Regions from separate parts of the Lentilactobacillus buchneri genome, predicted to be linked through region 1. Evidence: predicted binding sites of a transcription regulator. Region 1 holds the regulator's gene; the other holds the start of a gene.

Evidence for each region. The regulator Rex, encoded in region 1, represses fermentation and respiration genes when NADH is low (regulators of the CRP and FNR family bind a similar motif). The targets are predictions, from matches to a motif close to TTGTGAANTANTTCACAA.
Region 2: KE627_RS04210 (2,3-butanediol dehydrogenase) is a predicted target of Rex. The motif match lies at 8,149-8,166, and genes of this name have one in related genera.

Annotation. Positions count from the first base shown of each region.
Region 1 is NZ_CP073066.1:203,300-219,843, reverse strand. It holds gene rimI (ribosomal protein S18-alanine N-acetyltransferase) at 1-480, shown strand, start outside; gene tsaD (tRNA (adenosine(37)-N6)-threonylcarbamoyltransferase complex transferase subunit TsaD) at 500-1,531, shown strand; gene KE627_RS01135 (ISL3 family transposase) at 1,761-3,032, shown strand; gene KE627_RS01130 (ABC-F family ATP-binding cassette domain-containing protein) at 3,203-5,152, opposite strand; gene KE627_RS01125 (redox-sensing transcriptional repressor Rex) at 5,340-5,972, shown strand; gene groES (co-chaperone GroES) at 6,199-6,483, shown strand; gene groL (chaperonin GroEL) at 6,577-8,199, shown strand; gene KE627_RS01110 (APC family permease) at 8,501-10,342, shown strand; gene istA (IS21 family transposase) at 10,718-11,941, shown strand; gene istB (IS21-like element helper ATPase IstB) at 11,951-12,688, shown strand; gene KE627_RS01095 (LrgB family protein) at 12,700-13,461, opposite strand; gene KE627_RS01090 (CidA/LrgA family protein) at 13,480-13,932, opposite strand; gene KE627_RS01085 (glycosyltransferase family 4 protein) at 14,193-15,284, shown strand; gene KE627_RS01080 (YigZ family protein) at 15,378-16,058, opposite strand; gene KE627_RS01075 (ATP-dependent helicase ComFA) at 16,107-16,544, shown strand, end outside.
Region 2 is NZ_CP073066.1:848,304-864,847, reverse strand. It holds gene KE627_RS04250 (hypothetical protein) at 674-1,939, shown strand; gene KE627_RS04245 (NfeD family protein) at 2,001-2,216, opposite strand; gene KE627_RS04240 (replication-associated recombination protein A) at 2,532-3,857, shown strand; gene KE627_RS04235 (O-acetyl-ADP-ribose deacetylase) at 3,867-4,361, shown strand; gene KE627_RS04230 (AzlC family ABC transporter permease) at 4,652-5,359, shown strand; gene KE627_RS04225 (AzlD domain-containing protein) at 5,346-5,678, shown strand; gene KE627_RS04220 (cation efflux transmembrane domain-containing protein) at 5,882-6,505, opposite strand; gene KE627_RS04215 (ArsR/SmtB family transcription factor) at 6,495-6,842, opposite strand; gene KE627_RS04210 (2,3-butanediol dehydrogenase) at 7,021-8,091, opposite strand; gene KE627_RS04205 (acyl-CoA thioester hydrolase) at 8,295-8,819, shown strand; gene KE627_RS04200 (universal stress protein) at 8,901-9,335, shown strand; gene KE627_RS04195 (YibE/F family protein) at 9,503-10,618, shown strand; gene KE627_RS04190 (YibE/F family protein) at 10,618-11,388, shown strand; gene KE627_RS04185 (ABC transporter ATP-binding protein) at 11,452-12,396, shown strand; gene KE627_RS04180 (ABC transporter permease/substrate-binding protein) at 12,389-13,912, shown strand; gene KE627_RS04175 (rhodanese-like domain-containing protein) at 14,005-14,370, opposite strand; gene KE627_RS04170 (MarR family winged helix-turn-helix transcriptional regulator) at 14,351-14,899, opposite strand; gene KE627_RS04165 (glutamate-5-semialdehyde dehydrogenase) at 15,221-16,465, opposite strand; gene proB (glutamate 5-kinase) at 16,458-16,544, opposite strand, start outside.

The DNA of each region.
Region 1 (16,544 bases):
GAAATTAATGGAACTGAGTACTTTTTGGCCAAGGCAATGATTCCGGATATTCCCGAGATTCTGGGGATTGAGCGGGCGGTTTACGGTGGCCAGACCCCTTGGGATGATCGGGCCTTTCGAACCGAACTGATGCGCAAAACGGATCGCCTATATTTAGTGTTGCGTCGAAACGACTGGCTGGTAGCGTTTATTGGCTGCTCGCTAAACGATCATACTAAGGACTGTCATATTACCAACGTTGCGGTTGCCCCAAATTTCCAGAATCATGGCTTGGGGTATTTTTTGGTGACAACAATTATCAAAAAGGCCCGTCAATTGGAATATGCCAAGGTGACGCTTGAAGTGCGCGTCAGCAACACCCGTGCACAAAAATTATATCGGGATATTGGATTTGTTGATAACGGGATTAAAAAAGATTATTACTTTAACGATCGTGAAGACGCTTTAAATATGGTTTTGGACATCACCAAAATCGGTTAAAAGGGATGGGATGAATTAAGTGGCTAGAGATTTAGTACTTGCTTTTGAAACCAGCTGTGATGAAACGTCGGTCGCAGTGATTGAGAATGGCAATCGAATACTTTCAAATATTGTTGCAACGCAAATCAAGAGTCATCAACGCTTTGGCGGAGTTGTTCCTGAAGTTGCCAGCAGACACCATATCGAGCAGATTACCGGCTGTATTGGGGATGCATTACGTGAGGCGGACGTTTCTTATGATGAACTGACTTCAGTGGCTGTTACATACGGTCCTGGCTTAGTCGGTGCGCTTTTAATTGGTGTTACGGCCGCTAAGGCGGTTGCCTGGGCGCACAATTTGCCGCTTGTTCCAGTGAATCATTTAGCTGGGCACATTTACGCTGCCCGGCTGGTCGAACCCATTGAGTTTCCAGCAATGGCCTTGGTTGTTTCTGGTGGGCACACAGAATTGGTTTACATGCCTGAGGAAAACCAATTTCAAATTATCGGTGAAACTCGTGATGACGCAGCCGGTGAGGCTTATGATAAAATTGGCCGGGTTTTGGGGATTAACTATCCGGCTGGCAAGCCAGTTGATGAATTAGCTCACAAAGGTCAGGATACTTTTCATTTTCCACGAGCAATGGATGCTGACGATAATTTTGACTTTAGTTTCAGTGGGTTGAAGAGTGCCTTTATCAATACGGTGCACCATGCTGATCAAATTAACGAGGAATTGAGTTGTGAAGACTTGGCCGCTAGTTTTCAGCAAGCCGTTGTTGACGTCTTGGCTGACAAAACCAATCGCGCGCTCAAAGAATTTCCGGTCAAACAATTAATTCTTGCCGGTGGGGTTGCTGCCAATCAAGGTCTTCGGGAGCGGTTAACCAAAGAGGTTGCCACGTTTGCCGATACCAAACTTGAACTAGTGCCACTGTCTTTGTGTGGCGATAATGCTGCTATGATCGGTGCTGCTGGTGAGATGCTGTATCGGCATGGTGTTCGTGGTGATGCCACTTTAAATGCAGATCCGGGTTTGGAGTTTGATTGGCTGGCAGATGAGGCTAAATAATTGCCAATTTTTTGAGGTGATTATGAAATCGTCAGCGATCCTGTGATGAAGGATAATTCAATACTTAGATCAAAAGCAGGCTCTACAATATTTGTTGTTGGTAATAGATTTTTATCTATTACTGATGACAGATTTTTTGTTTTTCATTAGAATAAAAAAAGCGGACATTTCCTGTCCGTTCATCAAAACCAACAACCACGAAGATTTTAGAGAAAGAAGGAAATGCCCTATGTCAAATGATACTACGAAAATGTTGTTAGGAATAGATGATGAACACTTAAAAATTGAGAATGGCAAAATAGGTGATGATGGGGTAATCAGATTAAATGGATCACTGAACTATTCTCCCAAGGCCTGCCGCAATTGTGGGGTTATTAATGATCACCAGATCATTGGCTATGGTTGGCGGAAGACCACCATTAGATTCGCTAAAACATTGGGCAGCACGGTTATCCTATGCCTCAATCGGCGAAACTTTCACTGTAAGGCTTGTCATACCAACTTCCTGGCGCAGACGAGTGCAGTGCCGAAGCACTGCACGATTTCAAATACAACCCGGAAACAATGTTTAGAGAAGTTAACGGAACCAGTGAGCCTCAAACACATTGCCAATGAATTGTCCACTTCGGATTCATTCGTTGGTCGGCAGCTCTTGCGCGCTGAACACGACTTTCAAACCAACTGGCACTACTTACCCAAAGTTCTCCTCATGGACGAAGTTAAAAGTACTAAGAGCGCCACCGACGCGATGAGCTTTGAATTTATGGACGCGGAAACCCACGAATTGATTGACCTGTTGCCCTTTAGAACCATCTATCAGCTTCAAAAGTACTTCCAACATTATGACCAAGCCGCGCGAGAAAATGTGAAAATTATCGTCACCGATATGAACTATACCTATCCCAAATTGGTTGGGCAGATCTTCCCGAACGCCATCGTTGTCATCGATCCCTTCCACCTGGTTAACGCTTTAAACCGGGCTTTTAATAAGACGCGAGTGCGTCTCATGAAAACCCTGGCCACTTCCTCACGCCAGTATCACGCCTTGAAACGCTATTGGAAACTATTATTAACGCCGGCCAATCACCTTAACTACGAGGCTTTCCGTAAGTGGACAAACTTCCCTTATCCGGCAACTGCCGCGGATGTGGTTGATGCTTTACTGGACATTGATCCCGAGCTCAAGCAAACTTACGACGTGATGAATCGGTTACGTGAAACCATCAAAAACCGCGACTGGCCCAACTATAATCAAGCCTTTCACCACCTGCAGGGGTGCTCGGAAGAGATGTTGGCAGCCCTCCAAACCTTGGCGGCTCATCATGATGAAATTGGCAACACTTTCACCCACCACTACACCAACGGGCCATTAGAAGGTTCAAACAACAAGATTAAAGTCATTAAGCGCACTGGATTTGGTTACCGAAACTTCTTCAGATTCCGGCTAAGAGTGCTGTTCGCTTTTCGAGTTCATACAAAAAGAGCCCTAATCACCAAGTGATTAGAACTCCAATATTTTGTTCACCAACAACAGTTGACGAAGAACCCAAAAGCAGCCTGAGCAGAAGGATAAAATCCTTTTACTCAGGCTGCTTTTTAATTTAGTGGGTTGTCGCCAATTGTTCAAGTAGACAATGTGAATCGGATATCTTTTGCCTTTGGTGAATTATGTTACTCATTATCTTCGAGCTTCAAACTGACCGTTTCCCAACTGGACTCTGTTTCTGTGATTTGGGCAGTCACCTGATCGAGCTGCTGTTGAAGATCTTGCAACTTTCCCAGGTCGTTAAAGACGTCCGGCTTCGTCATTTCTGCTTCAATTTGATCCTTTGATTGTGTCAATTCATCAAGTTTGGTTTCCAGAGCCTTGACTTCTCTTTCAAGTTTGCGATGTTCTTTTTGGGTTTGCTTATTAATCTCGTAGTTCTTTTTATCGGTGGTCGGCACAGCAACTGGAGTCGGTTGGCCCGCTGCCTTCTTTTCAGCCTCATGAGCCTTGATGGCTTCTTGCTCATCTTTTTTGTCGACATAATAATCATAATTCCCAAGGTAAAGGGTGGTGCCATGTCGGGACAATTCAACGACCGCCGTGGCAATTTTGTTGATAAAATAACGGTCATGGGAAACAAAGAGAATTGTGCCGTCGAATTGATTGAGGGCTTTTTCCAACACTTCTCGGCTGTCGATATCCAAGTGATTGGTGGGCTCATCCAACATTAAAAAGTTGTTGTGCTGCATCGCCAACTTGGTTAGGAGCAACCGGGCCTTTTCACCGCCGGACAGATCATGGACCATCTTGCTCACGTCGTCACCGGAGAAAAGGAAGCTCCCTAGAATGCTTCTAATATCGCCTTCCGGGGTCGTTGGGTGATCATCCCATAGTTCCTCAAGAACGGTTTTAGAGGCATGTAGTGAGGCTTGTTCCTGGTCGTAGTAACCGGTATCGACGCCAGTACCAAACTGCGCCTTGCCCTTTAAAAATGGAATGATGCCCAAGATGCTTTTTAAGAGCGTCGATTTGCCGACACCGTTTGGACCAACAATTGCGATCGCTTGGTGACGTTTAACGTCCAGATTAACCGGCTCACAAAGAACCGTGCTGTAGCCAACCGCTGCGTTGGTAACATTCAGGACGTTATTGCCGCTTTTGGATTTTGGTGAAAATGAGAAGCGGGCAGTTTTTGAATCAGCCGTCGGTTTTTGCAGCTTATCCATTTTTTCGAGTTGTTTTCGGCGGGCCTGCGCCTGTTTGGTGGTCGATGCTCGAACGATATTTTTGTCAACGAAGGTCTGCAGTTTTTGAATCTTAGCCTGCTGCTTGTCATATTCTTTCCATTCTTGTTCAATCAACTGGTCTTTTTTCTTGGTGTAGTCCGTGTAATTACCAGTGAAGTGGTGGAGGGTACCTTGTGACATCTCGTAAACCTCAGTGACAATTCTGTCTAGGAAGTAACGGTCATGTGAAATGATCAGAAGGGCACCACTATAGTTTTGAATATAACCTTCCAGCCAAGTGATCGTTTCCACATCCAAATGGTTGGTTGGTTCATCTAATATTAATAATTCGGGCTTTTCCAGTAACAATTTGGCCAAGGCAAGTTGAGTCTTCTGGCCGCCTGACAATTCATTAATTGGCCGATCGTAGTCAGCTTCCCCGAATCCAAATCCGTGGAGAACACCACGAATTTCAGCGTCGTACCCATAACCATTGTGCTGTTCAAAGTCGGCACGGATATTGTCATATTGTGAGGAAATCGTTTCATATTCTTCGGTGTTGGCGTCAACGCCCAAAGAACCCATTTGTTTTTCCAGAGCGTGAAGCTTTGCTTCCTGCTCTTTTAGACTGGCAAAGACCGATGCCATTTCAGCATAAATGCTTTTGTCTGAATTGAGTCCGGTATCCTGGGCCAAATAGCCAATCGACAGATTCTTTTTAGTGCTGATTTGGCCGCCGTCGACAGATTGTTCGCCGATGATCATTTTAACCAGTGTCGACTTGCCGGCACCGTTACGGCCAACCAGTGCGACACGGCTTTTTTCTTGAATGGCCAAATTAACTTTTGAGAAAATAGTTTCGCCATTGAATCGTTTGGTTAGATCTTGTGCTTGTAAGATTATCAAGTGTTTGGCCACCTTTCATTTTGTAACTACCAACAATCAATTTTATCATAATTTACACGATTTCAGGAATTATTTGTAAGTAATATTTGAAATATATTTCACAAGATGTCATCTTATGGTAGAATGAGATGTAAATAGGAATTCACAAAGTTCTTTTAACTAAAATGACAAATAGGAGGAAATTTTCTTGACAGCTGAAAATATTCCACGCGCAACCGCTAAACGATTGCCGATATATTACCGATACTTAAATATTTTACACGATACAGGAAAGCAACGAATTTCATCAACGGAATTGGCCGAGGCGGTGCAGGTGGATTCAGCAACCATTCGTCGTGACTTTTCCTATTTTGGTGCTTTGGGCAAGCGGGGTTATGGATACGATGTTGATAACCTGCTTTCGTTTTTCAAAACGATCTTGAATCAAGAGCATCTGACCAACGTGGCTTTGATCGGAGTCGGCAATTTGGGCCATGCGCTCTTGAACTTTAATTTTCACAAAGACGGCAACGTTCGAATCTCTGCTGCTTTTGATACCGACGACAAGATTGTGAACACAATTGAAGACGGTGTTCCTGTCTACCCGATTGAGGAACTTTCACATCAACTGCATGATCAACAGATCAAAGTCATCATTTTGACCGTGCCCTCAAAAGTCGCTCAGTCCATCGCGGACGATGCTGTCGCCGGCGGGGTAAAGGGTGTCTTGAACTTTACGCCAATTCGGCTTCAGGTTCCTGAAGATGTCCTGGTTCAAAATGTTGACTTAACTAATGAATTGCAAACTTTGATTTATTTCATCGAAAACTTTGGCAAGTAAAATATCGAACAAATTAATGAAGAAAAGACCGGTGATCCTGAAAACGCCGGTCTTTTCTTATGCGCTCATTTACCGTCGGCAAGGCAATCTGCAGATAAATTCACCAAGAAATGCGCAGAAATCCTTGCAATTGGTCTGAAAAAATAATATATTATACACAGTGATTAGCACTTTTATCATGTGAGTGCTAATGTTGCTAAAAATTGTTGCAAACGGAGGGACTAACGTGTTAAAACCATTAGGAGATCGCGTAATTATCGAAACTGAAAAAGAAGAAGAAAAGTCGGTTGGCGGTATCGTTCTTGCTGACAATGCAAAAAAGAAGCCGCAAGCCGGTACAGTTGTTGCCGTGGGTGATGGCCGTGTACTTGATAATGGTACCAAGGTTGCACCTGTTGTAAAAAAGGGCGACAAGGTTATGTTTGATAAGTACGCCGGAACCGAGATTGAGGATAACGATCAAACTTATCTCGTTCTTCATGAAAAAGACATCGTCGCAATTGTCGAATAATTATATTTTAACAAGATAATTGCTAATAAGTGAATCATTTGAATCATTCAATGAATCAATAATCAAAAATATTTTTTTGAGGTGAAATTTGAAATGGCTAAACAAGTAAAGTTTTCTGAAGATGCCCGTAGCGCAATGCTCAAGGGTGTTGATAAATTAGCAGATACGGTTAAGGCAACGATTGGACCTAAAGGCCGCAACGTTGTTTTGGAACAAAGTGCCGGTACACCGACAATTACCAATGATGGTGTTACCATCGCCAAATCAATTGAATTACCGGATCATTTTGAAAACATGGGTGCCAAATTGGTTTCTGAAGTTGCTTCAAAGACCAATGACGTTGCTGGTGACGGAACAACCACTGCCACAGTTTTAACTCAAGCAATTGTCAATGAAGGTATGAAGAACGTCACTGCCGGTGCCAACCCAGTTGGAATTCGTCGTGGTATTGAAAAGGCTACTAAAGCCGCTGTTGATGCCCTTCACAAAATGTCGCATGATGTTAAGACCAAAGATGATATTGCTCAAATTGCTTCAATTTCATCTGCCAACACCGAAGTTGGTAAATTGATTGCCGATGCAATGGAAAAAGTTGGTCATGATGGTGTTATTACCATTGAAGAGTCACGTGGTGTTGATACCAGCTTGGACGTCGTTGAAGGAATGCAATTTGATCGCGGCTACATGTCACAATACATGGTTACCGACAATGACAAGATGGAAGCCAACTTGGACAATCCTTACATTTTGGTAACTGATAAGAAGATCACCAACATTCAAGACATTTTGCCATTACTGCAAAAGATTGTTGAACAAGGTCGTTCACTCTTGATCATTGCTGATGACATTGGCGGTGAAGCTCTGCCAACTCTTGTATTGAACAAGATGAGAGGAACATTCAACGTCGTTGCTGTTAAGGCACCTGGATTTGGTGACCGTCGTAAGGATCAACTCCAAGATATCGCCATTTTGACCGGTGCAACCTTGATTACCGATGACCTTGGTTTGAACTTGAAGGATGCAACCCTTGAACAACTTGGTCAAGCTAACAAAGTTAACGTTACCAAGGATTCAACCACGATTGTCGACGGTTCCGGTTCAAACGATGAAATTGCCAACCGAGTTGCTGAAATTAAGACCCAAATCGAAAAGACGACTTCAGACTTTGACCGTGACAAGTTAAAGGAACGTCTTGCCAAGTTATCAGGTGGAGTTGCCGTGGTTCGTGTCGGTGCCGCTACCGAAACTGAATTGAAAGAAAAGAAGTATCGCATTGAAGATGCCTTGAATGCGACCCGTGCTGCCGTTGAAGAAGGATTCGTTCCTGGTGGTGGAACTGCCTTGATTAACGTCATCCCAGAAATTGCCAAGTTGGATGCCGAAGCTGGCGGTGATGAAGAGACTGGTATTCGCATTGTTCTTCGTGCCCTTGAAGAACCTGTTCGTCAAATCGCTGAAAATGCCGGTGTTGAAGGCTCAGTGATTGTTGAAAAGCTCAAGGACGAAAAGCCTGGAATTGGCTACAATGCTGCCAATGGTAAATTTGAAGATATGATCAGTGACGGAATCGTTGATCCTACCAAAGTTACCCGTTCAGCACTTCAAAATGCTGCTTCTGTTTCAGCCTTGTTGTTGACCACCGAAGCTGTTGTTGCTGATGAGCCTAAGAAAGACGCACCAGCTGCTCCAATGCCACAACCTGGTATGGGTATGTAATGAAGCGTTAAATCGTTGATTTGAATGAAAGTATTGTACAATAAGCATCGATTCCAAATCGGGATTGGTGCTTATTTTGTGCTTGCGAATTAATCAATTCAATATTAAAGTAGTTAGCATGTGGCTTAGATCATATTTTGACTCTGAGTGCACAGCTGACGGATATTTTAGCTTGTCTGGATGGTGATTTGCTGTGAGCCCATTCAGACATACATATCAAGACTTGTTTTTAGTTGTCAGAAGGACTATCATTTTATGGTTCACAAGAATGGTAGATTATTAAATAAAGGAGTAACTATTTATGTGGCGCTATCTCAAACGGCTCCTTATTGGAAAGCCATTAAAGACCACTGATGAGGGTGGTCAATCTTTAACCAAATTTAAAGCACTGGCTTTACTATCATCCGATGCGCTCTCGTCAGTTGCATATGGTACTGAGCAGATTACGACCATTTTAATTACGCTGTCTGCAGCTGCATTGATGTATCAAATTTGGGTTGCAGCCCTCGTTTTGGTTCTGTTGGCTGCCATTACCTTGTCGTACCAGCAAATTATCCATGCTTATCCCTCTGGGGGCGGGGCTTACGTGGTTGCCAGCACCAACTGGGGTGAGCAGGCCGGCCTGATTGCCGGCGGCTCTTTGCTGGTCGATTATATGCTGACCGTGGCCGTATCAACAACTTCAGCGACTGAAGCCATTACATCAGCTATTCCGTCATTATATTCACATGGGGTGTTGATTTCCTGTTTGATCGTTGTGGGCATTATGCTCCTCAACCTTCGAGGAATCCGCGAATCTGCTTCGTTTTTGACGTTGCCAGTGTATTTGTTCATCATCATGATTATCGCGATGATCATTTATGGCGGTTATAACATTGTAACCGGCAACATCGAATATCATGCGGCTGCTCATATTGGGGCACCTGTTGAAGGCATGACTTTGGTCCTGTTCTTCCGGGCCTTCTCATCTGGATCATCTTCATTGACCGGTGTTGAAGCGATCAGTAATGCCGTCCCTAATTTTAACAAACCCAAGAGTAAAAATGCTGCGGCGACCTTAGCCATCATGGCGACCATCTTGGCCTGCTTCTTTGGCGGGATTACCTTCCTGAGTTACTACATGGGCATTATGCCAAACAGCCACGAAACAGTCCTTTCACAAATTGGTGAAACTGTTTTCGGCCATGGCATTGTCTACTATATCCTCCAATTATCAACTGCCATGATTTTGGCGGTTGCTGCCAACACTGGATTCTCAGCATTTCCAATTTTGGCTTATAACTTGGCTAAAGACAAGTTCTTACCTCATGCCTATCTCGACAAAGGGGATCGGTTGGGGTACTCTAACGGCATTATTTCCTTAGCCGTTGGTGCGATTGTCTTAATTCAAATCTTTGGTGGCCGGACCAATTCACTGATTCCATTGTATGCCGTAGGTGTGTTCATTCCATTTACGTTGTCACAGTCCGGAATGATTATCCATTGGCGGAGAAATCGGGGCAAGAATTGGCAGCTGAAGTCGGTTATCAACTTCGTTGGCGCCTTTATTTCACTGACGTTGGTTACCTGCCTGTTTTTACTAAGATTTCCAAATGTTTGGCCTTATTTGATTGTTATGCCGATTCTTTTGAGGATTTTCTACAAGATCAATCATCATTACAAGCGGGTTGCCGAACAGCTGCGGGTGGTTGAAGAGAATACTGAAATTGCGACAACTCACCATTTTGACGGTTCGACTGTCATTGTCCTGGTAAGCGGGGTCACTCGGGTGACTGCCAATGCTATCAGTTATGCCCAATCGATTGGTGATTATGTCATCGCAATGCACGTTTCTTTTGACTCCAACCCTGAGAAGGAACACAAGACGTCTGAGCAGTTCAAGAAAGATTTCCCGGATGTCCGATTCGTTGATATTCATTCATCCTATCGGTCCATTGCTCAACCAACCTTACGTTTCTGTGATGTCATTGCCAAGCGGGCAGCTGATCGAAACTATTCGACCACTGTCCTGGTACCACAATTTGTGCCAAGACATCGTTGGGAAAATGTCCTGCATAACCAGACTAGTTTGAGATTAAGAGCAATTTTAAATTCACGACAAAATATTATTATTTCCACTTATAACTACCATCTGCGTGAGTAGTTAAATGAAACGATACAGGCCATCCATTAGACAATAACGGATGGCCTGTTTTAGTGTGTTTTTAACCGCCTCGTTCCGGTTTCACCAGGATTGTGGGCAATTATCTTGAAAGACACGAAACGTGCTTAGGGGAGGGATAATTGGGTTTGAGTAGTCGCCTAACTTCGAGAAAAATATGTAAATAAAAAGATCGCCCAAATGGACGATCTTTTGATCTCGCAAGGAATTAGTGAGCGATTCCCATGAAGTTGGCAAATGTTGGAACAACGATTGTAAAAGGCACCCGTAAAATGTAGGAAAACGGCAGGTTAGAACTGTTGGTTTTCCTACATTTTTTGTATCATGAATCACATCAGAGTGTAGGAGGAATTTGATGTGAGACGTGATTTAAGAGAAGGAGTGACGATTTACGTGACTGAAAATATTAAGCCTAACTTCGCCGAGATTGCCCGGCAATATAATGTTGATTATCGAACCGTTAAGAAAGCCTATGAGGAAGTCAAAGCTGGACTTAAGGGCCGACCAAGTGGTCGACCGAAACGGCCAAGTTTACTGGATCCATTCAAGCAAACCATCGATTCAAAGCTTGAACTAAATTGTTCGGCTGCTTCAATTTTTAAATTTATCCAGAAGAAGGGCTTTACCGGCAGCTATACCCTCGTGAAAGATTATTGTCGCCAAACCCGCCGAGAACGAGTTAAGAAAGCTACCATTCGGATTGAACATTCCCCTGGTCTCTCTGCTCAAGTTGACTGGAAAGAAGAAATGGCCCTAGTGAGCAGCGAGGGTGAGCTGTTTAAATTCAATATTTTCTTGTATGTATTGCCTTATTCAAAACTCAAATATATGACACTAACCTTTGATCGGAGCCAAGATACCCTCTTTTTTTGCTTACACGACGCTTTCCTTCATACCGGAGGTATTCCGACGGAAATCTGGTTTGATAATATGAAAACCGTTGTGGATCATACAAAATCCCAGTTTGGCCACGCTGTCTTTAACGAACGGTTCCACGAATTCTGTAAAGATGCCGGTTTCACACCAATTGCTTGTCGACCATTCAGACCACAAACTAAAGGTGCAGTTGAAGCCCTTGCTCGCACGGTTGAACGTTTACGGCCATACAATACTGAATTTGCTGATGGAACTGAGCTAATCGAACTAGTTCATATGCTCCGAGATGATCTAAATCATGAAACTTCGCAGGCCACGGACGAAGTCCCGTACCTGAAATGGTTAGACGAAGAAAAAGAGTACCTTCATCGCGTTCCAGTTAATCTCCTTGAACCATACTTCGAAGAAAACATTACCCGTGTCGTTTCGAAGGAGGCCATGATCAATTTCCGCAAATGTAAGTACTCAGTAGATCCGCGATACATTGGTTGTACGGTTGCTGTTGAAATCTCCAATGATGAGCAGCGCATCCACATTTATTATAACGGAGAAGAAATTCGTACGCACTCCATAACTACCAATTCGCTGAATTATGACCCCCAAGATCAGTTCAATATCCTCAAATCTGATTTGCTTAAAGGGCGGACAGATGAAGACATTTCAGCTTACATTCGTGAACATATGACTGATTACGACAACTTATAGGAGGCTACCATGACCACTAATAATCAAATTCTTTTAAATAATCTTGAGCGCTTAGGGTTAAACAAAATCCGTGAATACTTGCCGAATTACCTTGATCAAATTCACACTGATAATCTGTCATTAACTGAGGCGCTAATTGATTTAACTAATTCGGAACTCCAGAATCGACACGAAGGTCAGATTGCACGGGCCATTGGCCGTGCTCGGTTCCCCAATACAAAATCCCTAGATACATTTGATTTTAGCTTTCAACCCAGTATTAATCGCCAAGAGGTTCTGGAATTCCAGAATCTGGCTTTTATGGAAAAGTCTGAAAACTTAATCTTTATTGGCAATCCGGGAGTCGGTAAAACCCACTTGGCAATTAGTATTGGGATTGAGGCCTGTAAACAGGGCTGTCGGGTTCTCTTTATTAATTGTCATGAGCTGTTGATTAGATTGAGAGCAGCTTACGAAAAAGGACTGCTTGATCGATCTCTAAGCCGCTATTCGCGCTATGACCTATTAATTATTGATGAAATTGGGTATTTGCCAATTGGTCACCAAGAAGCTAACCTCTTATTTCAGCTAGTCAATGCCCGCTATGAAAAGCATTCAACGATCATTACCAGCAATAGTGATCTATCCGCTTGGGTTGATATTTTCCAGAACCCAACTGTGACAGCAGCCATTCTCGATCGCTTGGTTCATCATGTTCACGTAGTGAAGATCACTGGTAAATCTTACCGATTACGTGGCCTCAAGTAACTGCCGAAAACCTACATTTCTTTCTGCCGAAAACCTACATTTTTAAACTGCCCTTGACAAACGATGTCAACAACGATTGAAATGATAACAACCGCGATGGCAGCCATCGCACCAGATACAGAACTTAACTGAATGGCCTTTGCTGAACCAACAGTGTGTCCGGCAGTACCTAATCCAAGACCTTGACCAATTGGTTCAGTCAAGTGGAATATCTTGATGAGCCATGTTGCCAAAGCGTAAATCAAGACGGCGTTCAAGATACATGCCATAGCAGTAACGGCAGGAGTACCTCCGATAGCACCAGAGATAGGCATTGCAATAGCGGTAGTAGCAGCTTGTGGAAGCATTGAAGCGATTCCGTTGTTGTTCAAGCCGATGAGCTTTGATACATAGTAGATGATGAACAGTGAGATGAACAAACCAATAATTAATGATAGCAGAATCTCTAACCAGAATCGTTTAACAATATCGTTACGTTTGTACAGAGGAACGGCAAACGCAATGGTTGCTGGGTTCAAGAACCAGAAAATGATATCTCCACCTGGTTTGTAAGCGTTGGTGTAGAACCAAGTAACGTCAACACCGAACATCTTAGCCATCAACCAGAGGATGAAGATTCCAAGTACCATTCCAACAAACAGAGGTTGGAATAAGAAGAATCCTTTACCAATCTTGAATAGCCATTGACCAAACAAGAAAACCAACAGTGACAAGCAGATACCAAAAATTGGTGTCCCTAAATACGCAATAATAGTTGTTTGTGTAGCAGACATTTATATTCACCCCTTTAATTACTTTTTCTCGACGTCTTCACTAACTGTAATATCGCCATGGAAAACGGTCTTTCTGATCCAGATAAAGAATGATGTGGTGTAAGCAACAACAACAAGTAAGACAACCGTTGAAATAATAATAGCAACAATAAGTTGTACACCTTGAGCCTTCATGATATCAAGAGATGCGGTCAATTGAATTCCTGAAGGTACAAATAGAAATGCGATCATTCCGATCATAAATGTAGCAAATTTATCAACCCATTCAACTTTGACGATGTGGAAAGTTAATAGGAGATAAAGAATAATTAAACCAAGAACTGGGGTTGGAACAGGGAACTTTGGTGCGACTGCTACCAACCATGCTGAAATTAAACTGGAAACAAACAATACCGCGGCGAAGATACCCATTTGAATAAGAATGGGCGCATCTTTCGTCTCGGCTTGTGTAGTATTTGTTTTGTCAGCCATGATAAAAACTCCTTCCGTTTGTGAAATATAAAATAATTGAACCTGTTGTCTTACAATCTCTAGTATAAATGTTTTTGTGAAATATGACAATTGAAAACGTTGGCAAAATTTAAAAATGTGAAAATTCACACAATTGGTCCGTATTAATTATTTGAGTAAGCTCCTTTACTTTGTGAGTCAGACATACCTTGTTTTTATGAATTGTCATTTGTATAATTGAATTAATATTGATTTGGAAGGAAATAAGTGAGGTTACAATTTTGAAATTCGAGATCATTGTGTCTTTATTTGCTACCATGATTATTTCTGCAGTCTTAACCCCATTTATTCGGAAACTTGCTTTTGCTGTTGGGGCAGAGGACCGGCCAAACAAACGGCGGGTTAATAAAATTCCAATGCCAACGATTGGTGGGTTGGCAATTTTTATTGCCTACACCTTTACGACCATGATTTTATTGCGGGATCAGTTCCCAACCAAAATTTTGTGGGGGGTGTATGGCGGGGAAGTCATCATTATTCTCACTGGGATAATAGATGATATTTTCGTCTTAAAGCCCCGGCAAAAAGTTTTGGGGATTTCAATTGCCGCGCTGTGGGTTTACTTTACAGCCGGCGTTAAAATGACCACCATTACCTTACCGTTTATCACAATCCACCTTGGTTGGCTGAGTTTGCCGGTAACTTGGATTTGGATTTTGGCAATCACTAACGCGGTTAACTTGATTGATGGATTGGACGGCTTGGCCACTGGGGTTGCAATTATTGCCCTAACCACCATGGGAATTACCGCCATGTTCTTCTTGAACGTCGGTAATATTTTCGTTGCCATCATGATTTTTACCCTGGTCGCCGCTTGCATTGGCTTTTTGCCTTATAACTTTTTCCCGGCAAGAATTTATTTGGGCGACACCGGTGCGTTGTTTATTGGATTTATGATGTCGGTCTTTTCGCTGTTTGGCTTAAAGAACGCCACCTTCATCACGCTGCTAATCCCAGTGATGATCTTGGGTGTGCCGATTACTGATACCGTATTTGCCATTTTTCGCCGGTTGTTAAATAAGGAACCGATTACGCATGCCGATAAGCGACATTTACATCACCGTTTGATGCAAATTGGTTTGACCCATCGGCAAACGGTGTTGGTGATCTATGGAATTGCCCTGATTTTTTCGTTTATCTCACTGCTTTATCCGATTTCAACCTTGTGGGGCTCGATTCTGCTGACAATTGCCGTGTTAATCGGCCTTGAATTGTTTGTGGAAACGATTGGCCTGGTTGGAGAAGATCGACAGCCGCTGTTGAATGGCATTAAGAAATTGGTTAAAGATACGACCAGTAAAAATAATCATTAGTATCATAAAAAGTCTGCCAAATCTTTGGCAGACTTTTTTATATCGATCACTGGAAAGTTTGAGGCAGCTGCATCTGTTGCACGATTTGATAACTCAGTCAGAATGATCCTCCTTGGTTTCGTCATGTTGTCTTTTTTCACGAGAATAGGGGACCTCAAAGATTTGATGTCCGCCTTTTTGATATGCAAATTGATCACTTAACAAATTGGTAATCTGAGTGATCAAGGAATCAAAATCCTCGTCACTGACTGCCACGACCACTTGGACTTTGGCGGTATAGGCTGTCTCTTCGATTGGAATCGATTGGCTTTCCAAGAAATACTTTAGTTTATCGAATTGATTGTAATCAATTGTCAGCGTTATTTTCTGTTTATTTACCAGTTTGACGATCCCTAATTTATCAATCGTTGTCGATGTCGCGTTGCTATAAGCCCGAATCAAACCGCCGGCGCCAAGCTTAATGCCGCCGAAATATCGGGTCACCACTGCTAAAACATTATGTAACTCGTTCATTTTGAGAACTTCCAAGATGGGGACCCCGGCGGTTCCGGATGGCTCGCCATTGTCGCTTTCGCGTTGAATGTGGTCATCGTCACCCAACATGTAGGCGTAGCAATTGTGGTTGGCTTTGGTATTGTCTTTACTCACCTGATCAATGATTTTTTTTGCCTGGTCCTCGTTATCAATTCGTGCCATCGTGCAGAGAAAGCGGGATTTTTTAATTTCGATTTCATGGGTACCGTTTGATTTAATTGTCAGTGATTCATTTTTCAAAAAGGATTCCTCCAGTATTTACGTAATTAGTGATTGAGGTGATGATCTATGATTAATGATCTATCAGAGTTGTATGGCCGCCAAATGCCACAGCGTGATCTGGCCGCGACACTGCAAAATTCACCGGACATTCGCTTACGTCCGGCCATCAGTGATGACCATGGATTGAAATGTGGTCGCTGCGGGTCAAAATTGCGCCATTCACTTGCCAGTTTACCCAATCACCACTTTTATTGCTACATTTGTATTCAAATGGGTCGGGTGGATACCTTGTCGCCACTGGCTTATTTGGAAGAGCCAAATCATTTTACTGAGAATCCGGATCCATTATCCTGGTCCGGGCAGCTGACCCAATTACAAAATGAGTGTGCCGACAAAGTGATTGAAGTGTTTCAACAACGCCAACGTCACTTGTTATGGGCAGTGACGGGAGCCGGCAAGACGGAAATGCTGTTTAAAGGGATTAGCTGGGCAGTTTCAAATGGT
Region 2 (16,544 bases), 650 kb from region 1:
ACAACTCTTTCATAATTTGGAAGAGTTGTTTTTTTGTACCATTCACTAATGTCAGAATAAGATTTGAATTTTGACCGGATATCTCGTATCATAAAATACAACAGCGACAGGGGGGACCGCTAATTTTTATTAGGAGGTCCATTTTTTATGTATCAACAATTACTTTCCAAGTTTCGCCAGCATCAGGGGCTGGTCATCAACCTCGGCTTTTTTTGTCTATCTTTGCTTGCAGTTTTGCCGTTTTGGCTGACAATGCATGTCTATTCCGGCCCGGACTTACAGTTTCATTTGAGCCGGATTGAGGAAATGCTGGCCAATCTTCAAAACGGAGCGCCATTCAGCCACATTGCCACCCGGACATTTAATCAAATTGGGGATGCGGTGGTGGCCTGCTACCCATGGATTTGGCTGTACATATTTGCCGGGCTGCGGTTCGTACTTTCGCCGATTAGCGCGATTTATTTTGCCTATGTCCTGGTTGTGTTTGCCACACTGGTGATTGCTTATTACAGTATGAAATTGGTTTCCAAGTCCAGCCGAATTTCATTTTATTTTGCCATCTTATATGGATTGACGACTTATTTGGTCATGGAAATTATCACCACTCAGTTTGGTGAATTTCTGGCCTACCCATTCATCCCACTGGCCTTTGCCGGTCTTTACGAAGTGATGTTTGACGACAGTAATCGTTGGTACCTGCTCACCATTGGGATTACCGGGATCATGTACGGCACCGACGACGTTGATTGTGGTCATCGCCTTATTGGTGTTTTACCTGGCCTTTTTCACCAAGCAGCCGGTTAAAGAACGGGCAGCTCGCTTGATGAAGATTGGCATCGCCGCCGTCTATAGTTTAATTTTGAGCCTGATCGTTTGGGGACCGATCGCGGTGTTGGCGATGAGCCAAAAATTGATGCGACCGAATCCGCAAACACTGTATGCAGATCCGCAAAGTTTGTTTACCTGGCTGAACCAGAGTCTGGCCAACAAAGGGATCGGCCTCATTTTATTGCTGGTGTTGATCTTTGGGGGATTCTTCATCAAACGGGTGCCGCCAATTGGTCGCTATGCCTACTTTAGTAGTTTGGTAACGTTGTTTGTGTTATCCAACTTGTTCCCATGGAATTTAATTCATCACATTCCATTGCTTAATGGAATCGAGGCCATTCAAAGTGGGCACCGCATTATTCCGGTTTTAGTGATGTTCATTGCCGCTTTTGGCAGTTATCTGTTGGCAACCCAGTTCAATCGTAGAACAATTGGCGTCAGTGCACTGGTGATTGTTGCAAGCCTTTGTCTGATTAATTCATTTGATTATTCAGCGATGTATTCAATGAACGTAGCTACCGATCAGAACCCGTATGATAATCAGTTCAACCGCACCAGTCAGCCTGAGTTAACCTACAAAGCAACGCCAACGCATCAAATTCCACGTTCCAACCTGAACCTGCAAAATTACAAGGTGAACAACCAGGATTATCAGAATCAGTTCCCAACCGATAACGGTTCCGGGCGGACCGATTACTTACCGGTGACGGCTGGAAAACACATTGATGATCTCGCCAACAAGGTGACCATTTTAAATGGACAGCGGTTTGAAATCGCCACGGCCAGTCTGCACCCAGGCAACAATTCCCTTGCTTATCAGCTGACCGTGCCGATGAAAGAGGGAACCAGATTGGACTTACCATTTGTCCACTATGCCGGGATGAATTACACGGTCAAATTCAATGGCAAAACCATCCAAAAGCCGGCAACTTCAAATCGGGGGACCTTTAAACTCACTATTCCACAAACCGTCAAGCAAGCTAAAATCAGCATTCAAAGCCGTGGAGTTAAATTCAATGGCTTGTTCACCGCTTTGTCGATTGTTGGCTGGCTGGGGTTGTTAGGCCTCGGACTGGTTAGGAAGTATCGAAAACGGATTAATTTGTCATAGTTAAATCATCAAAGGCGCCTCATTTCTGATTAGAGATGGGGCGCCTTTGATGATTCTAGTGTTATAAATGTTTATTCTTATTGTCCTGATCCTTTGAATATTTCGAAAAGAAATAAAAAATCCCAATCAGTGCAATGACGACGATCAATAATTGCAGCCACCAGATGATGCTGTACTGGACCGCATTACCAAGAAATAGGGACATCAAGCCCACGGCAGCCGCACAGATGCTCAGCCAAAATGCCGGCTCCCGATAGAAGTTATTGTTATATGACATTTTGCCATCTCCCTCAAAAAAACAAACAGACAGCCCGTAAATTCAGCTTAATTATAACCTGTTTGTTATTGTTGAGGGGAAATTATCACCCATCAATTCACGATTTGTTCTGGGATTGATTGCGTTGTTTGAGCGTCTTATTAATCCGGGTGATTTTGACATGACCAGAGAGGAAGACGATCAGCCAGGCCATAAGTTGCGAAATTCGGTCAATGAAAGCTGATTGCGCTAAAATAAAGGTAGAGTTGACGTTTAGAACGTGTGTTCGTATAATAGGCATATACATATCAGTTTCATTTGTCAGGAGGTGTCTTCATGAAACAGGAATCATTATTTGCCGGCAACCAGGACGGCAATCAGCCCTTAGCCAGCCGGGTCCGGCCAAAGACACTGGACCAATTTGTCGGTCAGCATCAGCTGGTTGGCAAAGGCAAAGTTCTGAGAGAAATTATTGAAAGTGACCAGTTGCCCTCAATTATTTTCTGGGGACCGCCTGGTGTTGGCAAGACAACTTTGGCGGAGATCATTGCCAAAAAAACGCAGGCCAAGTTTGTCACTTTCAGTGCCGTCACCAGCGGCATCAAAGAAATCAGAGAGATTATGAAAGACGCCGAGGCGAACCGCGAGATGGGCGGCAAGACAATTGTTTTCGTTGATGAAATTCACCGATTCAATAAAGCCCAGCAAGATGCCTTTTTGCCATTTGTGGAGCGGGGCAGCATTACTCTGATCGGGGCAACGACGGAAAACCCATCGTTTGAGATCAATTCCGCCTTGTTATCACGGTGTAAAGTATTCGTGCTGCAACCTTTGGAGACCGATGACATCGTTCAGCTAATTCATCAGACGCTGAAAAATCCAGCAGCCTTTCCAAAAGAAACGATTGAGATTGACGATCAAGCGGTTAAAGAAGTTGCCGAATTTGCCAATGGCGATGCCAGAGTTGCCTTAAACACCTTGGAAATGGCTGTTAACAACAGTCCCAAGCAGGATGGCAAGGTGACCGTGTCGACCGACAATCTCCACCAGTTGATGAATACCAAGTCATTTCTGTACGATAAACACGGCGAGGAGCACTACAACATTATTTCTGCGCTGCATAAATCAATGCGAAATAGCGACCCGGACGCCGCCGTATATTGGCTGACGCGGATGTTAAGTGGCGGCGAAGATCCCTTGTATATCGCCCGCCGAATGGTCCGGTTTGCCAGTGAGGACATTGGTTTGGCTGATACTAACGCCTTGAACGTGGCAATTAATGTATTTCAGGCCTGCCAATTTTTGGGGATGCCGGAATGTAACGTCCATTTGACGGAGTGCGCGATTTACTTGTCCTTGGCCCCCAAGTCCAATGCGGTTTATAAGGCCACCCTGGGTGCTGAAACCGACGTCAAGCACTCGATTAACGAGCCGGTGCCGCTGCAACTGCGCAATGCGCCAACCTCGTTGATGTCCAAGCTGGGTTATGGCAAGGGCTATCAATATGCTCACGAAGCCAAAGATAAGTTGACTAATATGCAGACAATGCCGGATTCTCTGGTTGGCCACACGTATTATGAACCGACCGAGCAAGGCAATGAAGTCCGCTTCAAAAAACGTTTGGAACAAATCAAAGCATGGGAAAAAGCCCATAGAAAGTGATGTGAAACCATGGCACAATTTAAGTTGATCAAAGGAGATATTACCACGATGCAGGTTGATGCGATCGTGAATGCCGCTAATACCGCTTTGAGCGGTGGTGGCGGCGTTGATGGGGCAATCCATCGCGCAGCTGGTCCAGAGTTCGACGAGGCCTGCCGCAAGCTCAACGGCTGTCCAACAGGAGAAGCCAAAGTCACACCCGGGTTTAGATTACCGGCGAAATTTGTGATTCACACCCCCGGGCCAATTTGGCGTGGCGGACATAACAATGAACCGCAATTGCTGCGAAATTCGTATGTGAATAGCCTCAAACGGGCAGTTGAAAATCATTGCCAAACGGTCGCTTTTCCCTCGATTAGCACGGGGGTCTATGACTTTCCACTTGATAAGGCCGCTAAGATTGCCATTGACGCCATTCGAACGTTTGACGCGCCACTTGATGTCACGATGGTGTGTTTTGATACTGGGACGTATGATGCCTACCAAAGAGCACTGGCTAACTAACAAAATCCTGAAGTTCAGCTCAATAACTGAATTTCAGGATTTTCTTATCTAAATATCATTGACTTTAAATTAGAACACCATTAAAATTTTACTAATGCAATAACAGAGTGTGCCAAAAGGCGTTTTTGCTTCCGCCACGTAGGCTTGGCATTTCATGGCCGGCGTAGCATAACCTAGAATGGCTTTTTTAGCTGAAAGCTCGGAAAGTTATTCGTAGTTATGCATAGGAAGCGGCCTTTTGGCACACGTTTTCAGCTACATAAAATAAAAACAAAGAAGGAGTGTGTTAAATGAATGGTGATTTAACTGTTTCTGCCGCTTCAAAGGATACATTGCCAACGGTATTTGGATACATAGGAATTGGTGTGGCTTTCGGCATTGTCGGTAAAGCCGCGGGATTAAGCCCACTGTTGGTGACGTTGATGTCCATTATTACATATGCTGGGTCGGCACAGTTCGTCATTGTCAGCATGCTGGTGACCCACAGTCCCATTTTTTCAATTATTTTTTCCGTTTTTTTGGTCAACTCGCGGATGATTCTGATGAGCACAACTTTGGCCTCTTATTTTAAGCATGACAGCATGTTTAAGAATATTTTGGTTGGGACACTGCTGACGGATGAAAGTTTTGCTTTAGGGATGAACAAGCTGAATTATTCTGACAATCATCTGAACTTCGCTTGGTTCAATACCGCCAACGTCATTTCTTACATGACTTGGATTCTTTCTTCGTTGGTTGGCGCGGTTCTAGGGAATTTCATCAGCAATCCTGAAAAATTCGGCTTGGACTTTGCCCTGGTAGCGATGTTCATTGGTTTACTGTATCTGCAATTGATTAGTGACAAATCAATCAAATTCAACTTGCAACTGATCGTGGTTGGGTTTGTGTTGGTCGCAATTTACTTGGGCTTGATCTTCATCCCAAGCAGTTTATTAATTTTGCTGGTGACCCTTGTGGCCTGCAGCTTTGGGGTGGTGATGAAACATGCCTTCTTTTAATTTTGTGCTGCTGACAATCATTGGCACGGGCATCGTCACTTGGCTGTCTCGAATTACCCCGTTTGTCGTGCTGAAAAAGTTTCAGCTGTCTAAAGGCGTCGTGGAATTCTTGAGTTTTGTTCCAATTGCGATTATGTCAGCATTATGGTTTGAAAATTTATTTGTTCAACATATCGGCCACTTACCATCGATTGACTGGGAAAATTTCCTTGCTTCACTGCCGACAGTGCTGGCAGCAGTCATTTCCAAGAATCTGCTCGTGATTGTGGTGGTGGGGGTTATCTCGCTTGGTGTGATTCGGCTGGTTATGGGAATGTAATTCAGAGTGGGACGTGAAGCGGTTAGTTTCCAGAATATAAGCAGGCAATCCGAATATCCAGAACTTGGATATTCGGATTGCCTGTTTATATGGCCGGAAACTGCTTTACGTCCCACGTTTCCGCAATGTAATATTCAAAATGATGAAAATGAGAATAGAATTGGAGATGCTTTGGCCATACTTGCGTTAATTGTGTGGGGACTTTACTTTTTATACCCTTCCTGAAACGATTCCCATCCTTCACTGGCAATAAAATACACTAAAATCAAAGCGGCGACTGAGTCAGCCCACCACCAGTTGAGCAGCGCGGTTAACAGTGCGCCGATTAAGACTGTCGCTGCCATGTAGGCACAGGTGATGTTGCACATGCCATCTTCGACGAGGGCATCCGAGTGGAGCGCTTTGCCCAGTGACCGTTTCCGGATTGTCAAAATAGGCATTAATAAAACCGAGGCAATCCCAATGGCGATACCAGAATAACTGGTGTCTGCCGTTGCGTGAGTGAATAGGTTAAACAGTGACACGGCGGTGACATAAATAGCCAGCAACAGCAAAACGATTCCAACAATTAATGAAGAGCGCTTTTCTGCCCGTTCGATTGCTTCAGGGCCGGCACCAGTATTTTCTTTTCGTAGTCGCCAAATGAGCGTGCTTCCAGAAATAATCTCTAAAAAACTGTCCAGCCCAAATGCGATTAACAGAATTGAGCCGGCTTTGAGACCTGAATAAAACCCAACCATGAATTCGAACGCCATCCAGGCTGTTGAAAAGTATTCAGTGTGGAGGCTGCGGTCGACGAGTGTTTGTGAATCAGTGTTACTCTCCATGCTTTTTACCCCTGATAACGTGATCAGCATGCTCGAGCATCTCATTGATGACGTCGAGGATGTGGGGATCATCTAGTCGATAATAGTTGGCTTTGCCTTCGCGGTGGGATGACACCAGCTGATGTTTCCTTAATAATGCTAATTGGTGGGAAACGTAGGACTGCTCCAAACCAAGCAGATTTCCCAGTTCACTGACGTTCAGTTCCTGCTGCGCGAGGACTTTTAGCATCTGCAGCCGGTTGGGATTGCTGAGTAATTTAAAAATCCGTTCCGATTCCGACAAATGTCGGTTATCAATAAGAACGATTGAGTTGATTGAAACGGAGTCATCAGTCATATATGTCATTCCTTTCATATGAAGATTATAACATATGTTTTTGCCGATGGATTGAATATCTGTTGGTTATTTTTTAAGCCCAATGAGCAACTTCTCTAACAAAGAAAAGACCGGCAACGATGAATAAAAATGTTCATCGTTACCAGTCTTCCTACTTTCTCGTTAACTTACTTGATGCTTACAGTGATGGATCGATCATAATCTTAACTTGTGATTTATCGGTTGAGAGAGCTTTAATGCCGTCTTCCAATGCATTATCCAAGCTAACTTTCTTAGTGACAACTTTCTTGAACAGATCCTTGTGGTTATCAATAATGCCTAACACATTCGGGAATGAGTTGTTGTAGCAGAGGGTGGTGATAACGTCTTTACCTTGCATAATCAGGTCGTCAGTCATATTCATGGTAACTGGTTTTGCATAGAGGGCAACTACTTGAATAATTCCGGTTCGCTTCGTAACTTTCAATGCTGAATCAAAGGTTGCTTGAACGCCGGCACATTCGAAGGTAATGTCCACACCATTTGGTAAGTCTTGTTTGATGATCTTTTCAACGTCGTCTTGGCTTGGGTCAAGGACATGTTCAATGCCTAATTCCTTGGCTTTGTCCAAACGAACTTTAGAAACATCAACGATGTATACGTGGTTGGCACCTGCGATCTTAGCTAAAACAGCTTCCAGCAAGCCAATTGGGCCGGCTCCCATGACAGCAACGTTTTGGCCTTCACGCAAATGACTCTTCTTGATAGCTTCGTAAACAACGGCGGTTGGTTCTGCCAAAGCACCTAATTCAAAGTCCATGTCTTTTGGCATCTTGTGGGCAAAGACCCCTTGAACGTTGGCAAATTCAGCCATCCCACCATCTTCTGAGAAGCCCAGGAAGTTGCCGGCGCCATCAGTTGAAACGGCACGGTTACAGAAGTTATAGTTTCCTGCCCGACAGTTTTCACATTTGCCGCAAGCTAAAAGTGGTTCAACGGCAACGTGGTCACCGACTTGTAAGTCGTCAACGTCTTTCCCGACTTTAACAATTTCACCTGAGAATTCGTGCCCCAGCGTAATTGGCACGGTTTTACCGGTTAACGGATAAGGAACGGTTGGCAGGCCCCAGCCTTCGAGATAGGCGTGCAAATCACTTCCGCAAATTCCACAATATTTAACTTTAATTTGAACTTGATCATCCTTTGGTTCTGGAATCTCAACGTCTTCAACTCTGATATCCTTTTCACCATAAATACGTACTGCTTTCATAATTATGACCTCCTAGAATGAAAAACTTCTTACCATCAACACCCTAAGTTTACACCTATGTGAAATCGCTTACAATAAGCAGCTGAATAATTTAAAATTTCATTCACAATCCTTTCGTATAACACTTAAAAAGCTTGCTATTATAGGCATGAAAAGGTTATCATTGAATGTGTAGATTTTATTAGCAAGTGATTGAAAATCCGTTGAATTTGGAGGCGATTATCATCGAAACGATCAAGTGCTCAGACACCAGGGCGATTCATGAAAGCTATGTGTTTCCAGCCCAGTTGAATAACAATCGAATTCAATTTGGCGGCGAAACCTTACGAATTTTGGATGCCAATGCCGGATTGGCCGGGGTGAAATTTCTGCCGGGAAATCTATCATTTGTGACCGCGGGCTATGACCATGTCCAGTTCCTATCACCTGCCCGGCCCAATGAGATTTTAACGTGCATCTCCTATGTCACCGGCAGCAGTAAGCGTGCGGTGGAGGTCTTTACCAAATTTTTGACCACCGATACCAAGACCAAAGACGTTCAGGTTGCCTTTATGGCTTTTTGCACGCTGATCGTCACCAATGAAATCAGTGAGATCCATTTCCCTAAGTTGGTCGGTGAGTCTGCCGAAGAAAAATATCTGCTTGCTACCTATGATGACCGGTTAAAAGAACGGCATGCCGAGTTGGCGGATAACAAAACAATTATTTCGCATCTGAGCTTTGAGTAGATTTATCCGGACTTGATTTATGTTTATTCCATCACACAATGGTATGATTAACTTAGATAGTCAGATTCGGAGGTGTTGGAGATGTATGACACAATTTTGGTTCCAGTTGATGGTAGTGACAATGCAATGAGGGCGGTGGAAGAAGCTGCTGATTTGGCCAAGTCATTTGATGCCACCCTGCAGATTGTTTCGGTCGCCAGTGATCAACGTTATGTTCAGTACGGCGTGACGCTGGGCCAGGACGTGATGGAGTCGTTCCGTGAGCGGGCAGAAGAAATTTTGGACGATGCCCGAGAAATTGCCGAGAAGAAGGGCGCTAAAGTCGAAACCCACTTCGTTGTTGGAGTCCCAAAGATTCAAATTGCCAAAGAATTACCCGAAAAGTATGACGCTTCGTTGATCGTCATTGGAAAGTCCGGGGTTAACGGGATATCCAGAGCGATTTTGGGGTCCACAACTGCTTACGTTGTCCGACATTCAACGGTTAACGTGATGGTTGTTGATTATGAAAAATAATGAGTAACAGGGTTCGTAATAACCCGATGAATAGCTGGTGATCAAGGCGTTGTCCTTATCACCGGCTTTTTTAATCCGGTGAATCTTTCGCTTTCCTAACGATTCTAAATAAATCCACGCTTTCATTTCCACAGATGTTACAATAATTCTAAAATTAATCTGAAAAGATGTGCAATATGAACTCTAAATTAACGAGTAAAATGACGTGGCTTCAGATTGTCCTGGTCGTCGCCTTTTGTTTTTTAGCGGCCTTTTTTTGCCAGCACAATGATGGCCTGTACCAGCAGACCATTTATCGAGTAGACCGGGTGCAAAACGGCAAAGCAATCAAGATGACCGATGAGTTTCAAAATGTCGATCATTACCACAATCAGCAGCTTTTCGGCACGATTACCAACGGGAAGTATGCTGGTCAAAAATTAAGCATTAAGAATGCCTACTCAGATTCGCATGCAATGGACCATCAATATACCAAGGGACAAAAGCTCTTTATTACGTTACATACTCAGCCTAAACTACACGCGACTGTTAAAGATATTAAGCGGGATGCACCGATTGCCTTTCTATTTGCGATTGCCATCAGCCTGTTATTTGTCATTCTTAAATTGCGAGGTGTGACGGTGATTTCCAGCATCCTGATCAACACGATTCTGTTCTGGATAGCTGTTAAGCTTGACCACAATAATAACGGGGCTGCGGTTATCTGGATTTTTAGCGTTTTGGCGGTCATTTTCTGCTTTGTGACCTTACTGCTGGTTATGGGCTGGAGCAAGAAAATGCTGGTGACGCTGTCGGCGGTGCTGTGCGCGACGGCGGCAACGATCTTGATTACGCTGATCGTCTTCGGCCTCACCAACGAGCGGGGTATCTATTATGAGTCGATGCAGTACGTTACTCAGCTGCCCAAGCCGTTGTTTATCGCCGAAGTCCTGATTGGGGTGCTGGGAGCCGTCATGGATGAGGCCACCGATATTGTCGCTTCTTTGGCGACGTTGAAGCAGGAGCGCCCGGAACTGTCTCGAATGGCGATTTTTAAATCAGGCAGACAAATTGGCAAATCGATTATGGGGCCCCTGATTAACGTTTTGTTCTTCATCTTCATGGCCGAAACCCTGGCGATGACCTTACTTTACTTAAAAAATGGCAACACCTGGCACTATTCGTTTTCGATGAACATGTCATTGGGGATGACTTCCAGCCTGATTAGCGGCATTGGGATCGTTCTGACGGTAATTTTATCGAGTGCCTTTGCCGGACTCTGGATTAAAGGGGATGAACGCTAATGGGAGCTATTACAGCCTTGGGGATTGTTCTGCTGGTCTTGATGATCATTGTTGGGGGCAAACAGGGTATCACCTCATTTCTCAGCCTGGTGGTTAATTTTGGCATTCTCTTTTTCACGATTGTGCTGATTGCCTTTCACCTGCCGCCAATTATCGTCACGATTGTCGCCAGCGTGATTTTACTGTCAATCACTATTTTTTGGAGCAGTGCCAGCGACAACGCCTCAACCACGGCCTTTCAGGCTTCGGTGATTGTTTTGATATTGATTGTAGTCATTATTATTCCGATTGAATATTGGGCCCAGGTTGGCGGTTTTGGTTTGGAAGACAGCGAGGAACTTGAAGGCCTTTCAACGTATGTCGGCATTGATTTCACGAAAATTGCGATTGCAACCGCCATTCTGAGTTCATTGGGAGCGGTCGCGGAAGCCGCAATTGCGATTGCCTCTGGCTTGGATGAAATTATAACTCAACATCAAGCCATTAAAAGTGAACAGCTCTTCTTGGATGGCACCGTGATTGGCAAACAAATCATAGGAACGGCCGTTAATACTCTGTTCTTTGGCTTCTTTGGCAGTTCGTTGGCGTTATTCATTTGGTTCTATGGCTTGAATTATTCCTTCGGCGATATTCTTAACGACAAGGTGTTTGCTGCGGAATTGATCGCGATTGTGGTTTCCTTAATCGGGGTCGTTACGACGATTCCCGTTACGACTTGGCTGATGAGTTTCAAGTTGAAGCGACTCCACAAAGCACAGTTAAAGCATTGAGTTGTGTTCGATCGTCAAAATGAGTATATTTAAAACACCATGGATTTTACGAGGTGATCGACATTGATTGAGTTTACGAATGTCACAAAAAAGTTTGACGGCCAATTTGCATTGAAAGATTTGAACCTCACCATTGATGATGGTGAGCTTTTTGTGTTGGTCGGACCTTCCGGGAGTGGGAAAACGACCCTTCTGAAGACGATTAATCGTTTAGTGGTACCAACCAGCGGCACGGTCAAAATTGACGGCGAGGACGTCGCCGACAGTCACCTACAAAAATTGCGGCGACACATCGGCTACGTTCTGCAAACCGGGGCGCTGTTTCCCAATATGACCGTTGAACAAAATGCCACCATTCAACTTGATAACTTGGGTTGGCCGGCTCAAAAAAAGCATGACCGGGTGGTTGAATTGATGAGCAAAGTTAATTTGGACCCTGATCAATTTTTGAACCGGATGCCCGACGAATTATCGGGTGGGGAAGCTCAGCGGGTCGGCATTGTCCGGGCCCTGGCTGCCCGCCCCAAGTTGGTGTTGATGGATGAGCCCTTCAGTGCCCTTGATCCGGTATCCCGTAGGCAACTGCAGAAGATTATTTTGAATCTCCATCAACAAATTGACACCACGATTGTATTCGTGACTCACGATATGCACGAAGCGTTTTTACTCGCTGATAGATTGGCGGTTATTCATAATGGGGTTCTTTTACAGGAAGGTGAGCCGGATTATTTGATGGCCAATCCTGCCGATGAGTTTGTCAAACGGTTCTTTGACGTCGACAATTCCGGCACCAGACTTTTAAAACAAGTGCTTAATGCCGGCCTGGGGCGTCCAGTTGGCAAAGATGACCAGGCGATTACGCTGCAGAACAGCCAGACAGTCTATGAATGGGCGGGTCTGTTGGAAAAAAATCCCGGCCAGCTGATTTTGGTGGATGGTGCCATTCTGACGCAAAGTGACTTGATTTCTTATGTCGCCGATTTGGGAAAGGAGCCGACAAATGATTGACGAAGTCGTGGCATATGTTGATAAAAATGCCGCTGCCATCATCCAAGCCCTTTGGCAGCATATCGAAATCTCATTGATTGCGATCTTGATTACCATCGTGATTGCGATTCCTTTAGCGATTTGTTTGGTGAACCGGCCAAAAATCGGCGAAATCATTTCCCAAATTGCCGGCGTGATTCAGACGATCCCCAGCCTTGCAGTTTTAGGAATTTTAATCCCGTTTGTTGGGATTGGCACGGTACCGGCAATTATCGCCTTGGTGCTGTACGCAATTATGCCAATCTTTCAAAACACCTATGCCGGCCTGACCCACATTGATCCTGTGTTGTTGGAAGCTGCCGACGCTTTGGGCGTGACCAAACGGTTCAAATTGTTCCGGATCGAGCTGCCATTAGCGATGCCGATGATTCTTTCGGGAATCCGAATTGCGACTGTCCTGGTGATCGGGACGGCCACCCTGGCCGCTTTAATTGGCGGTGGCGGTCTTGGAACATATATCCTGTTAGGCATTCAGACTAACAACAATGCCGCCTTAATCGTTGGCGCAGTCTTATCAGCCATCTTGGCACTGGTTGCCAGTTGGTTAATCAAAGTCTTATCTCAATTTTCTTTCAAAAAGCTGGGAATCGGCGTCTTAGTAGTACTGATCCTCGGTGGCGCGGGATTAGGGTGGTCCTTGTTCAACAAGCCGGCCCAAACGGTTACGATTGCTGGAAAAATGGGCGGTGAGCCGGAAATTTTGATCAATATGTATAAAGACTTGGTCAAACAAGAGAGCCCACAGACAAAAGTTCAACTTAAACCCAACTTCGGCGGGACCAGCTTTCTCTTCAAAGCACTGCAGAGCGACCAAATTGACGTTTATCCTGAATTTACCGGCACGGTTCTCCAATCCCTGGTTCATTCCCCCAAAAAGGTGAATAGCGAGCCTCAATTGGCCTACAGGGATGCTAAAAATGCCTTGAGTCAAAAATTCCATATGCGGTATCTGAAGCCAATGGCCTACCAAAACGGCTATGCGATTACCGTCCGTCAGTCAACCGCTAAAAAGTATCACTTACGCACAATTGCGGATTTGCAACGGGTTGGCAGCCAATTAACCGGCGCCTTTGATCCCGACTTTTACCAGCAGTCCGACGGTTACCCAGGATTGCGAAAAGCCTATCATTTCCAATTAAAATCAGTTCGGACAATGGAGCCCTCTTTACGGTATGTCGCCTTGGCAGATGGCCGGGTCGACGTCACCGACGCTTACACCACCGATCCGCAAATCAGGGAGTATCATTTGGTGGTGCTCAAGGATTCCAAACAATTCTTCCCGCCGTATCAAGGCGCGCCGTTGATGACCGACCAGTTTGCCAAGACGCATCCACAAGTGGTTCGCGCACTCAGTCGATTAGCAGGCAAAATCACAACCCGTGACATGCAGGAGATGAATTACCAAGTGACCGTTAAACATCGTTCGGCCGCGGCTGTGGCTAAGCAATATCTGCAACAGCACCATTTACTGAAGTAAATTAAAATAGACAGACTAAAGGCCGAAACATCAGGATTCTCTAATGTTTCGGCCTTCTTGGTGTCCGTTGTTCAAATGAAATGCGTCCAAAATTATTGAATGGTTTCCAGTGGCAGGTTCATGCCTTTCCAGCCTTCCAGGGAACCGGCAAGTTCGAATGCGTCAAATCCGGCTTTGAGCAGGATCAAAACAGCTTGTTTACCCAAGATTGTGCCGCCATTCCAGTCATAAACCACATAGGTTTTAGCTTTGTCCAGTTCACTCAGATGAGCTGCCAAGTCTTTGGCGGGCAGGGCAACTGCGCCTTTGATCTGGTCTTTTTTAACCTGGGCAGGGGCATTTCGAACATCTAAAATCACATAGGGCGACTGACCGGTTTGACCGGCTTTCAAAACGTCCATGGGGTTAATGTACAGACTTAAATAAGTTTCCAGTAAATTAATTTTTTCTGTGTTCATGATAGTCTTCCTCCAGTTGTTGGATCTTGTCTTTGGATTTGAGTAGTTTTCGTAGTAAATGCGCGAATTGTTGTTTTTCTTCGTCAGTAAAATCTTCAAATAGTAGGGAACTTGACCGATAGTTATAGGGCAAAAAAGTTCGCAGCAGCTTTTCACCTGCAGGTGTTAACTGAATATCCCGAACCCGCTTGTCAGTTGAAGACTGGTGACTGCTGACAAGGCCTTGTTGTTCCATCCCCCGCAACAGCTTACTGATCGTTGGCTTGGTAACCCCCAATTTGTGTGCAATCTCAGAGGGCAGCAGCTGTTTGTCATCTGCATAATACAAGAACATCAGGATGATGAACCTGGATTCGCTTAGGTCAAAACTCGCCACCAGACTTTCATAGTTCTTTTCGACTTCCCGATAGGCGAGTTGAAAATCCAAGAATAAATGCACCGCATCAGGTGATACTGCCAAGTGTAATTGATCGGCCATCTCTTGAATCCGCTGCTTGCTGGGTCGATCGACAAAGTTGTAATAACTCACGGTTGGTCCCCCCCCTTTCTGTATTTAGTTAGCCGGCTAACTAAATACAGTATACGTCATCTGGTCAGAAAAGGGAAGTGAAAGACAGCGTATTTTCAATAAAAAACGGCAGCGTGGGCCAATAAGCGGTTTGCTTCCAGAGGATAAGGGGATTACCCAAATATCCAGGGCTTGGATGTTTGGGTAATCCCCTTATACGGCCGGAAGCTGCTTATTGGCGCACAGTTCTGCCAGATAACATTCGGACGCAAATAGAGGCTGGAACAGAATCTTTCATTTTGTCCCAGTCTCCCGGTCTCATCAATATGCTTATTAAACTCGTTATTTTCTAACCTGCCCATTGCCCCGAATGACATATTTGGTGGTAGTCAATTCGTTCAAGCCCATGGGTCCTCTGGCGTGGAGCTTTTGGGTGCTAATGCCAATTTCTGCACCGAAGCCAAACTCGAAGCCATCGGTAAATCGGGTGGAGGCATTGACGTAAACGCAGGCAGAGTCGATTTTATTCAAGAATTCCTGACCGCTTTGATAGTTATCGGAAATGATTACTTCAGAGTGGCCGGTGGAGTATTGATTGATGTGTTCGATTGCGGCCTGCTCGTCGTCAACGACTTTAACAGCCATAATCAAATCGTTGTATTCGGTTGACCAGTCTTCTTGAGTCGCCGGGGTAATTGAGGAGACAATTTGCCGGCTGGCTTCATCACCACGAAGTTCAACGCCGTGGTCCTCCAGCGCCTGAGCGATTGCCGGCAGCATGCTTTCAGCTACATCCCGGTGGATCAACAGCTTCTCAGCGGCGTTGCAGACAGATGGGCGTTGGACTTTGGCATTAACGACGATGTCAATGGCCATTTGTAACTCAGCATCCTTGTCAACGTAAACGTGACAGTTGCCGGCACCCGTCTCAATGACAGGGACCGTCGAGTTTTTCACAACGGCATTGATTAAGCCGGCCCCGCCTCGTGGAATCAAAACATCAACGTATTGGTTCAAATGCATCAAGTCGTTGGCCGTATCGTGGCTGGTATCATGCAGAATCTGAATGGCATTTTCGTCGAGCTGATTGTCGCTTAGAACCTGACGGAGAACCTCAGCCAGCGCCAAATTGGTGTTGATGGCTTCCTTGCCACCACGCAAGATGACGGCGTTGCCACTCTTAAATGTCAAAGCGGAGGCGTCGACAGTGACGTTGGGGCGGGCTTCAAAAATCATGGCGATGACGCCTAACGGTACCCGCTTTTTTTCAATGTTTAAGCCGGCGTCATTCTCCCAGCCCTTGTCGATATCACCGATGGGATCGGCGAGTCCAGCCACTTGGCGGAGACCCTCGGCCATGTCAGCAATCCGTTGGGAAGTCAGCTTTAATCGGTCGGTAAATTTGCTGGGCATGTCGGTGGCGTTGGCCAAGTCTTTTTGATTAGCGGTAAGAATCAGCTCAGCGTTTTGCCCCAAGGCGATCGCAAATTCGTTTAAGATTCGGTTCTTGGTCGCGGTATCCAGCAGGTTCAATTTATAAGCAGCAGCTTTGGCATTTTTGCCAATTTCGATTAATTTGTCATTCATGAGCTACACTCTCCTTTTGAAAGATCGTTCCCACATCTTTGCCGGCTAAAATTTTAAAAATAATGCGTGGATCGGCACC